4 regions of the Alteromonas sp. ABH2_165 genome follow, and region 4 is predicted to be linked to each of the others. Evidence: predicted binding sites of a transcription regulator. Region 4 holds the regulator's gene; each other region holds the start of a gene.
The links. Region 4 encodes sigma-54, which starts transcription at its own class of promoters, with help from an activator protein. Its sites were predicted from a motif close to GTTGGCACGNNNNTNGNNT; they were not measured.
Positions count from the first base shown of each region.

Region 1: ACXAFQ_RS01305 (flagellar basal body rod protein FlgF) is a predicted target of sigma-54. The motif match lies at 1,278-1,296, and genes of this name have one in related genera.
Region 2: ACXAFQ_RS07345 (DUF4168 domain-containing protein) is a predicted target of sigma-54. The motif match lies at 1,173-1,191, and genes of this name have one in related genera.
Region 3: ACXAFQ_RS07605 (DUF1328 domain-containing protein) is a predicted target of sigma-54. The motif match lies at 1,367-1,385, and genes of this name have one in related genera.

Region 1 covers NZ_JBSWWF010000001.1:309,300-311,502, reverse strand. Annotated here, with positions in the region: gene flgG (flagellar basal-body rod protein FlgG) at 1-447, opposite strand, end outside; gene ACXAFQ_RS01305 (flagellar basal body rod protein FlgF) at 495-1,238, opposite strand; gene flgE (flagellar hook protein FlgE) at 1,370-2,203, opposite strand, start outside.
Region 2 covers NZ_JBSWWF010000002.1:639,754-641,956, reverse strand. Annotated here, with positions in the region: gene phaC (class I poly(R)-hydroxyalkanoic acid synthase) at 1-414, shown strand, start outside; gene ACXAFQ_RS07345 (DUF4168 domain-containing protein) at 701-1,099, opposite strand; gene phaR (polyhydroxyalkanoate synthesis repressor PhaR) at 1,346-1,762, shown strand; gene ACXAFQ_RS07335 (phasin family protein) at 1,954-2,203, shown strand, end outside.
Region 3 covers NZ_JBSWWF010000003.1:58,163-60,365, reverse strand. Annotated here, with positions in the region: gene ACXAFQ_RS07615 (DUF2383 domain-containing protein) at 35-493, shown strand; gene yfbR (5'-deoxynucleotidase) at 526-1,170, opposite strand; gene ACXAFQ_RS07605 (DUF1328 domain-containing protein) at 1,449-1,625, shown strand; gene ACXAFQ_RS07600 (hypothetical protein) at 1,652-1,846, shown strand; gene ACXAFQ_RS07595 (LysR substrate-binding domain-containing protein) at 1,973-2,203, opposite strand, start outside.
Region 4 covers NZ_JBSWWF010000006.1:274,978-277,180, reverse strand. Annotated here, with positions in the region: gene lptB (LPS export ABC transporter ATP-binding protein) at 1-486, shown strand, start outside; gene ACXAFQ_RS13630 (RNA polymerase factor sigma-54) at 577-2,055, shown strand; gene hpf (ribosome hibernation promoting factor) at 2,085-2,203, shown strand, end outside.

The DNA of each region.
Region 1 (2,203 bases), on a different contig from region 4:
TTGCTGCGCATCTTCAGGCACCGCAATTTCTGGCTGCAACAAAAAGCCTGCGCCAGAGGTAACAATTTGCCCCTGATCGTTAAGCGTAAATTGACCATTACGGGTATAAGCAATGGTGCCGTCAGGTTGCAGGATTTCAAAATATCCACGCCCCTGAATGGACATATCGAGGGCATTTTCTGTGGTTAGCATGTTCCCTTGGGTGTGCGCTTTCTGCGTGGCAACCACCTTAGAACCCGACCCCAACATGAGACCTGAAGGCATTTCCGTATCTGCAGACGAACGTCCGCCAGGTTGGTTTATATTTTGGTAAAGCAAATCTTCAAAAATCGCACGATCTTTTTTGAAGCCTACTGTCGAGGCGTTTGCCAGGTTATTGGATACCGTAGCAACGTCGGTTTGTGCGGCGTCTAGCCCAGTTTTACTTATCCATAACGCAGGGTGCATATCGACCTCCTGACCACTCGCATGTGCATGTGATCGTTAGTTAAAAATTAAATAATACGAAGCAACTGATTGCCACGCGTTGAGAGTTCATCAGCTTGCTTCATCATCTTTACCTGCATCTCATAGTGACGCTGTAAGCTGATCATATTGACCATCTCATCCACCGCATTCACATTTGAGCCTTCCAGCATGCCTGTGCGCACCATGACATTCGGGTCCGCGTCTGCGGGAACGCCATCTTTGGTTCGGAACAATCCGTCATACCCTTTTTCCATATTGTCTAAATCCGGGTTTACCAGTTTCAGACGACCCACTTCTTCAGATACGTTTTCTGGCGCGCCAACGGGGCGGGTAGAAATGGTTCCATCCATGGCAATATTCAGGTTATCTAACGGCACCGGCAAAAAGATCGGGCCGTTATCGCCCATCACGATATTCCCATGCATATCTGTCAACATGCCGTCGGGGCCCAGCTGAAAACTACCGTCACGGCTATACGCTTCCTGACCATCGGCAGCCTGAACAGAGAACCAGCCGTCGCCTTGGATGGCTGCGTCAAGGTCACGGTTGGTCTGCACCATGGCGCCGGACTCATAGTTATGAGAAGGGCTTTCGGTCATGGAAAACACCCGAGTCGGCAAACCTTCGCCGTAGGCCGGCATTGCTCTTGCCTGTTCAAGCTGAGTCCGAAAACCCGTGGTCTGTGCATTCGCCAGATTATTGGCACGTACACCCGTGGCCAACAGGTCTTGTTTGGCGCCGCTTGCAGCGATATAGAGTAATTTATCCATGACTGACTTTTGACGTTCTGATTAACAATACCAAGGTGATTGCAATTCAGATGCCAAAAGTAAATTGGCGTAAAGAGGTGAGAATAGATAGAAAAAAAGGCCGGCGATGCCGGCCTTCTAAGAGGTGCAAATTATCGGATATTCAGAATGGTCTGGTTAAGCTGATTGTTCACTTCCAATGCACGGGAGTTAGCCTGGAAGTTACGCTGAGCGATGATCAAGTCAATCAACTCTGTTGTCAGGTTAACGTTCGCCTGTTCCAGTGCTGACGAATTGATTTCACCGTAGGTGCCTGTGGTTGCTTCCCCGGCGAGAGCTTCACCCGACGCAATCGACTCTTTCCATTGCGTGCTACTTTGCTGCGTTAAGCCCTGCTCGTTAGAAAAGCGAACCAATGCCACGCGAACAATTGGCTCTGACGTACCGTTTGAGAAAGTCGCTCTTACCAGGCCGTCAGGGCCGATATCGATACCCGTCAAACGTCCGACTGGCAGGCCATCCTGCTCTAACGATGTTACTTCAAAGGCTGACGCAAACTGCGTGGGTTCAAGGGTAGTCGCGCCAGCAGGATCGAGGTTGAAGTCGATACTGATTTGCTGCGTAGGATCAGAACCGTTAGAGAGAATGGTTCCCCCTAATGCTTCTGTCTGAATTTTAAAATCGGAACTCGATACACCATCTGCAGCTTGAATAGAAACAAAGTCACCGCCCTGGCTGAATGACATTTTTGCCGCCGTTACAGGAAAACCTGAAGCCGTACCCACGGTGTTAGTCGCAGTGGCAACGTCAGAATCGGTACCGTCGGAATTGACCATATCAATCAGATTGTCATCGATCGCCGTGGCTACATACCAGTCATTCGTTGTCGCCGAAGCCGGATCTTTAATGAAATAGTAGGTCATTACATGACTGTCACCCAGCGAATCGTAAACAGTAACGGAAGTCGCTGCGTTGTAAGTCAGTGG
Region 2 (2,203 bases), on a different contig from region 4:
GGCGCGGTGGAAGTGGATGGCATTCCAATTGATCTTGGCAACATTGATGTACCGGTCTACTTCCTGACGACTCTGGCCGACCATATCGTACTGTGGCAAGGCGCATACAAAGGTACGCAGTTAGTGAAAGGCGATACCCGTTTCGTACTGGCAGGTTCAGGCCACCTGGCTGGCGTTATTAATCCGCCAGAAACCGGCAAATACCCACACTGGACGAACGAAAATCTGCCTGAAAGTGCCAGTGAATGGTTCGACGGTGCGGTGAAGCACGAAGGTTCATGGTGGCCGAACTGGCACGAATGGCTTATTAGCCACCGCAAAACCAAAGTAAACGCCCCCCAACCCGGTGAACACGAAAAATACCCGGTCATCGAAGCCGCGCCCGGCTCGTACGTGAAAAAACAACTCGGCTGAGGTGTGGAGCAGCGCTCTCGGGGTGGGGCTATTGTAAAATCTAAACACGGCGCTTTCGGCGAGCTGTTTGGAGATCCAGGAGGGAGCAAGTGCAGGTGGAGGAGGTGGAGCGAATTCTAAACCGTCTGCCGCAGGGATGCGGCAGTCGAGGCCCCATGGATGGGTTCACGCCGTGTTTAGAATTCGCTTCCCTCCTCCACCGAGAACGCCGCTCCCTCGCTGTCTACAGGCACAAAAAAAGGGGCCTTCCGGCCCCAGTGCTTTTGTCTATTCGGTTTGCGGTAAATTATGACTCGCTGTTTTTCTCTTTAGCGATGTCTAGTACACGTGAACGCAGTTTTTCATCCGTTTGTACTAATTGTGCAATTGTGGTGTAAGTCTGCACTTCCAGACCTGTTTTCTCAATTTCACTTACCATTTCAGTTTGCGCTGCTTGCTGAATTTGCTGCATTTTTTCAGGCGTTTCATCGCCGCTGATTTCAGACTGGTATTTATCTGCTACATCGCTAACTGCATTCATCGCAACAGTAAATTTTTCCAGAGTTGCGTCATCAAAATTTTCAGTTTGCATAGTAGGTGCGCTGGATAGACCCGTCTCTTTGGTATCTTCGGCAGCCTGTGAAGCGAAGTTAACAGAACATGCTACTGCCAGGCCAAGCGCTAATGATTTGACGAATTTATTCATATTGATCTCCAATTTGGATTCGAATTGCCGTCTAACTTTAAGACTCAGCGTAAAACGGCTCTCATCATCACTACAGCGATAACCATGCCACCCCGACAAAACCCTGCAATATCATGCAATTAAGAAAAACGCATATATTTTCACCGGTAATTGTTGTGCAACAGTGTCGCTTTTTTTCACACCTTTTAAGTTGCCGGTGGAGCGTCTAATGCGCTACTCTGCGTATTGAACCGAAGAGGTAACGTCATGATCATCATTAAAAAATATCCTAACCGCCGACTGTACGATACGTCACAGAGTCAGTATGTAAACCTTGATTACATTAAAACACTGATTAATGAACGGCAGGAATTTAAGGTCATTGACTCCAAAACCGAAGATGACATCACCAAGTCATTACTCCTGCAGATCATCAGTGAATCTGAAGCCAACGAAAATCAGTCTCTGCTGACAAATACCCTGCTTAAGCAACTTATTCGCTATTACGACACTGACATGCAATATTTTCTTCGTCAGTATTTAGAACAGTCGTTAGTGGCCTTTATTGAGCAGCATGATCAGGTTCAGGGTGTGATGAAGAATATGATGGATAACACGCCTTTTGGTATGTTCAATAAAATGGTTGAACAAAATATGGAAGCGTGGAAAAAGTCGCAAAAGTAAGTTTGTCTCCCTCCTTAACGCCACTTTGCTGCAAAGCAGCATAAAAAGCTATTTGCTTATTATTTATTCGTCTAACTATTCTTGCTGCACCGCAACATTTTAGTTGATCTCCTGATTTCGATTGCTTAATATCTAACCAAAGATTGCTGCAACGCAGCAGATGGAAACCATCAACTGGTCAGGAGAAGAATATGTTTGGCAAGTTTTCAGAGCAGCTGAAAAGTACCACTAAGCCGGTACATACGCTGTTTGCTGTGAATACAAAAACATTGGAAAGTCTGTCTCAGCATCAGACAACACTGTTTACAGGGTTACTGAGCGACGGTATGCACTATATCGAAGCGGTATCTAAGCAAACGGAGTTGAAAGGTGTGATGAATGCGAATTCAGAGCTGGCAGAATCAGTTCGTGAGCGCATGACCAGCGCATCGAAAGATACCT
Region 3 (2,203 bases), on a different contig from region 4:
TGTATTTGGTTAATTATTACGTTAGGAGTTTACAGTGTCATCAGTCGCCATTCCCTCTGAAAAATTAGCTGACCTAATAAAGGTATTGCAGAGCGGGATCCGTTTTTATAAAGAAGGCATTAAAGCGGTTAAATGCGACGATACAAGAGAAATGTTTACACGTATTCTGACAGAAAAAGAGCAAGCTTGTGCTGAGTTACGCCGGCACTGCTCTGGTGTGAAAAATACAGGCTCCAACTTTATCGTTGACGCTAGAAATGTATACACTCGACTCATTAGCCGTGTGACTTCACATAGCGACCAGATGTTTACCGAGCAACTGGCATCCATGGAACGAAGAATACTGCATTATTTTGATGATGTGTTAAAAGAGCAACTGCCACAACATATCGCGCAGTTGCTTCGTAAAATCCGCACTCGGTTATTGCAGTGCTATGACGAGCTTCAGTTAATAAAGGCTACGCGAAAAAAGTTTATTCGCAATCAAGCTTAATTGATTCAATGCTGCCAGGCGATTAGCCCCGCTTACTCTTTAATATTGATGGTGTTTGCCCGTTCTACCCAATCTAAATCGCGGGTTTGTTCATCTAGCGTTCCCTTTGCATCTTCCAGGAATACCTGGCAAAAATAGTCGACACTTTTAAAAGTTTCACGGTACTTTCTTAATTGAATTTCCATTTCGTGCATTGCATTAGAAAACTCCGAGTTCGACTTCGATAATTCATAATCACACTTGAGATACGCGCACAAGACGTCTGCAGCTTTTGCCAGTGCCACATGAATATCTTCTTTGTCTTGTTCGATTAAAGGCTGATACCTTTCTCTAAGCGGTTCAGGTAAGGTTTGCAGAAGCATCGCTTCAAAACGTCGCTCTAGTTTCTTTATCGCTGCTGTCGTTTCCGGATCATGATATTTAACAGGGCTAGGAATATCGCTCATGCCGGCTATTTCACTGCCTTCATGGAAAATTGCCATACTGGCTACGCGATCTGGTTCTACAGCTTCGTTAAACACATCTTTCGCTATGGCGCCAAGCATATGGGCCACCACTGCCGCTTCATAGATGTGGGTAGAAAGCATCTCTTCTTGAAACTGTGCCATTAACGGCCATCGCTTCACGTTTCTTGCTCGCTGCATAAGGCCAATAAATGCTGAATGATGTTTTGTCATGATGCTCTACTTAAATGAATGCCATTGAATAAATGTATGTTGTTACAACTGCTAGTTTATCAAGCTCACCAAGTGATGCTAGTCGCATAAGGAATTGATGTGTAAAAAATGCAGATAAGTTGTAACTCTTTGCCAGCAGTTTTATGAACACGCTAGCAGGAACAAATTAACTATATGATAAATAATAACTTTTAACCTTGGCACAATACCAGCATCAATCAATACGAACTTAACGAAAGTTAAACGAACTTTACGAAGAGCAATATGAGGAAATTATTATGCTAGGTTGGGCAGTTACATTTTTCATTATCGCCATTATTGCAGCAGTTTTTGGCTTCGGTGGCATTGCTGGTGCAGCATCAGGCATTGCTCAATTTCTATTCTTTGTATTTGTCGCGTTGCTGGTGATTTCACTTATCGCCAATGCACTGCGCGGTAAATCACCTAGAGTATAATTTAATTGGAACAAGGAGAAAGGACGATGAAATACTATAAGTTATTTTTGAAAGCGATGTTGGTAGCAGGTTTTGCATTTACTCTGGCCGCTTGTGGCGACGGTGAAGCAGAAAACGCAGGCGAAGAACTGGACGAAGTGATGACTGACGCTGGTAACGCTGTTGAAGACGCCTGTGAAGACGTGAAAGAAGGCGCTGACGCTAAAGATACCGATTGCTAATACCAATCGATACAATGAAACCAGGCTACATGCCTGGTTTTTTTGCGCCTGAATTAGTACATGAGCAACACATTAGATGTACTATGCGTAACTAGAATTTTGTACTCACAGTGTCGGCAAACAACACTAACAGACTTCCAGATGATGAAATAGAAAATCAATAAATGCACGAATTCGATTCGGTAACATTCCTCCCTGACCAACATACACGCCATAGATATCCTCGGTAGCGTTAGGTGTATAGTCTTCGAGAATGGGAATGAGTTTCCCTGCTTTTATATCCTCTTCCACCTGAAAATAAGCGAGCCTGCCGATACCAAGACCAGATAGCAAAAGATGTCGCAAAGCATCGCCATC
Region 4 (2,203 bases):
GGCTATTTGCCGCAGGAAGCATCGATATTCAGAAAGCTCACGGTACATGAAAATATCATGGCTATTTTGCAAACCCGTAAGGATTTAAAAAGCCATCAGCGTGAAGAAGAAGCCGACGCGCTACTTGATGAATTTAATATTAACCATATACGTAATAGTACAGGTATGAGTTTGTCGGGTGGTGAACGCCGCCGGGTTGAGATTGCCAGAGCCTTAGCAGCTAACCCACAATTTATTTTGCTTGATGAACCCTTTGCCGGAGTTGATCCAATTTCGGTTAATGATATAAAGAAGATCATTCAACATTTAAGAGACAGAGGTATAGGCATCCTGATTACCGATCACAACGTAAGGGAAACCCTTGATGTTTGTGAAGAAGCCTATATCGTCAGTCATGGAGAACTGATTGCTCAGGGCACCGCAGAACAGGTATTAAGTAATCAAAAAGTTCGAGATGTATACCTAGGTGAGCAATTCAGGCTATAGTTAAGTTATCGGGCATAACAAACCGCAATTTAAGAATAATAAATCGCCGTTTTAGCCAGATACTTTTTGCAGAGTTAATATAAGACGTAGATGAAACCATCTTTACAGCTAAAATTTAGTCAACAACTGACAATGACGCCGCAACTTCAGCAGGCGATCAAACTATTGCAGTTGTCGACGCTGGATTTACAACAGGAAATTCAGGAAGCACTGGATTCTAATCCGCTGCTGGAAGTGGACGACAGTTCAGACAACGATGTTGTTGAGAAGAATAATCTCGATAACGACGACAGCATGCCTGAATCTGCGTCAGCCTCGGAAAGCATGGATACCGGCGAAGCGCTGGAAAAAAATGACCTGCCCGATGAACTCCCTCTCGACAGCACCTGGGACGAATACATTTCTGCGTCTTCTGCGCCTGCCCCCGGTCCTGCCGGCGGTGATGACGAGCAAATATTCCAAGGTGAAACCACCGAAAATATTCAAGACCATCTGCTTTGGCAGATGCGCCTAACGCCTTTCTCAGACATCGACCGCGCTATCGCGCTGGCCATCATCGACTCGATTGATGAATCGGGTTACCTCACTGTTACCGTGGAAGACATTCTGCAAAGCGTGAACAGTGAAGACATGGAAGAGCCGGTAGAAGAAGATGAAGTGGAATGCGTACTCAAGCGCATCCAATTGTTCGACCCAATCGGTTCTGGCTCGCGTACACCGCAAGAATGTTTGTTGGTGCAATTAACGCAATACGCCCCCGATACCCCTTGGCTGGAAGAAGCCAGATTACTGTTAAGAGAGCACGCCGATTTACTTGGCAGCAAAGATTACCGTACGCTGATGCGGAAAACGCGCCTGAAAGAAGACCAGCTTCGTGAAGCTATGCGTCTACTGCAAACGCTGAATCCGCGTCCGGGTAGTGCACTTATCACTAAGGAACCAGAATACGTTATTCCAGACGTTTCTGTGGCGAAGAAAAACGGCCGTTGGGTAGTAGAACTCAACCCAGACAGCCTGCCGAAGTTAAGTGTTAACCAACAATACGCCGCAATGAGCCGTAAGGCCCGCAATAGCAGCGATTCACAATTTATTCGCTCTCATATGCAGGAAGCGAAATGGTTTATCAAGAGCCTTGAAAGCCGTAACGACACCCTGCTTAAAGTAGCGAACTGCATTGTTCAGCAACAAATGGGCTTTTTTGAGCATGGCCCTGAAATGATGAAACCAATGGTGCTGAACGATGTCGCAGAAATGGTAGATATGCATGAATCAACCATTTCCCGGGTTACCACCCAGAAGTACATGCATACGCCTCGAGGCATTTTTGAGTTGAAGTACTTCTTCTCAAGCCACGTGGCCACAGAGTCCGGTGGTGAGTGTTCATCCACAGCGATTCGCGCACTGATTAAAAAGCTGGTTGCGGCTGAAAAGCCAAGCAAACCGCTGAGCGACAGCAAGATTGCTTCGTTGTTGGCCGATCAAGGCATCATGGTTGCCCGGCGAACAATAGCAAAGTACCGGGAGTCCCTATCGATCCCGCCGTCTAACCAACGCAAAAGCCTCATTTAATGGGCTGCTCAAAATAAGGAAGACGAAATATGCAAATAAACCTTACTGGTCATCATGTTGAGATCACAGATTCTTTGCGTACCTATGTCGATACGAAATTCAGTAAACTAGAACGTCACTTCGACCACATATCGAATGTGCACGTAAT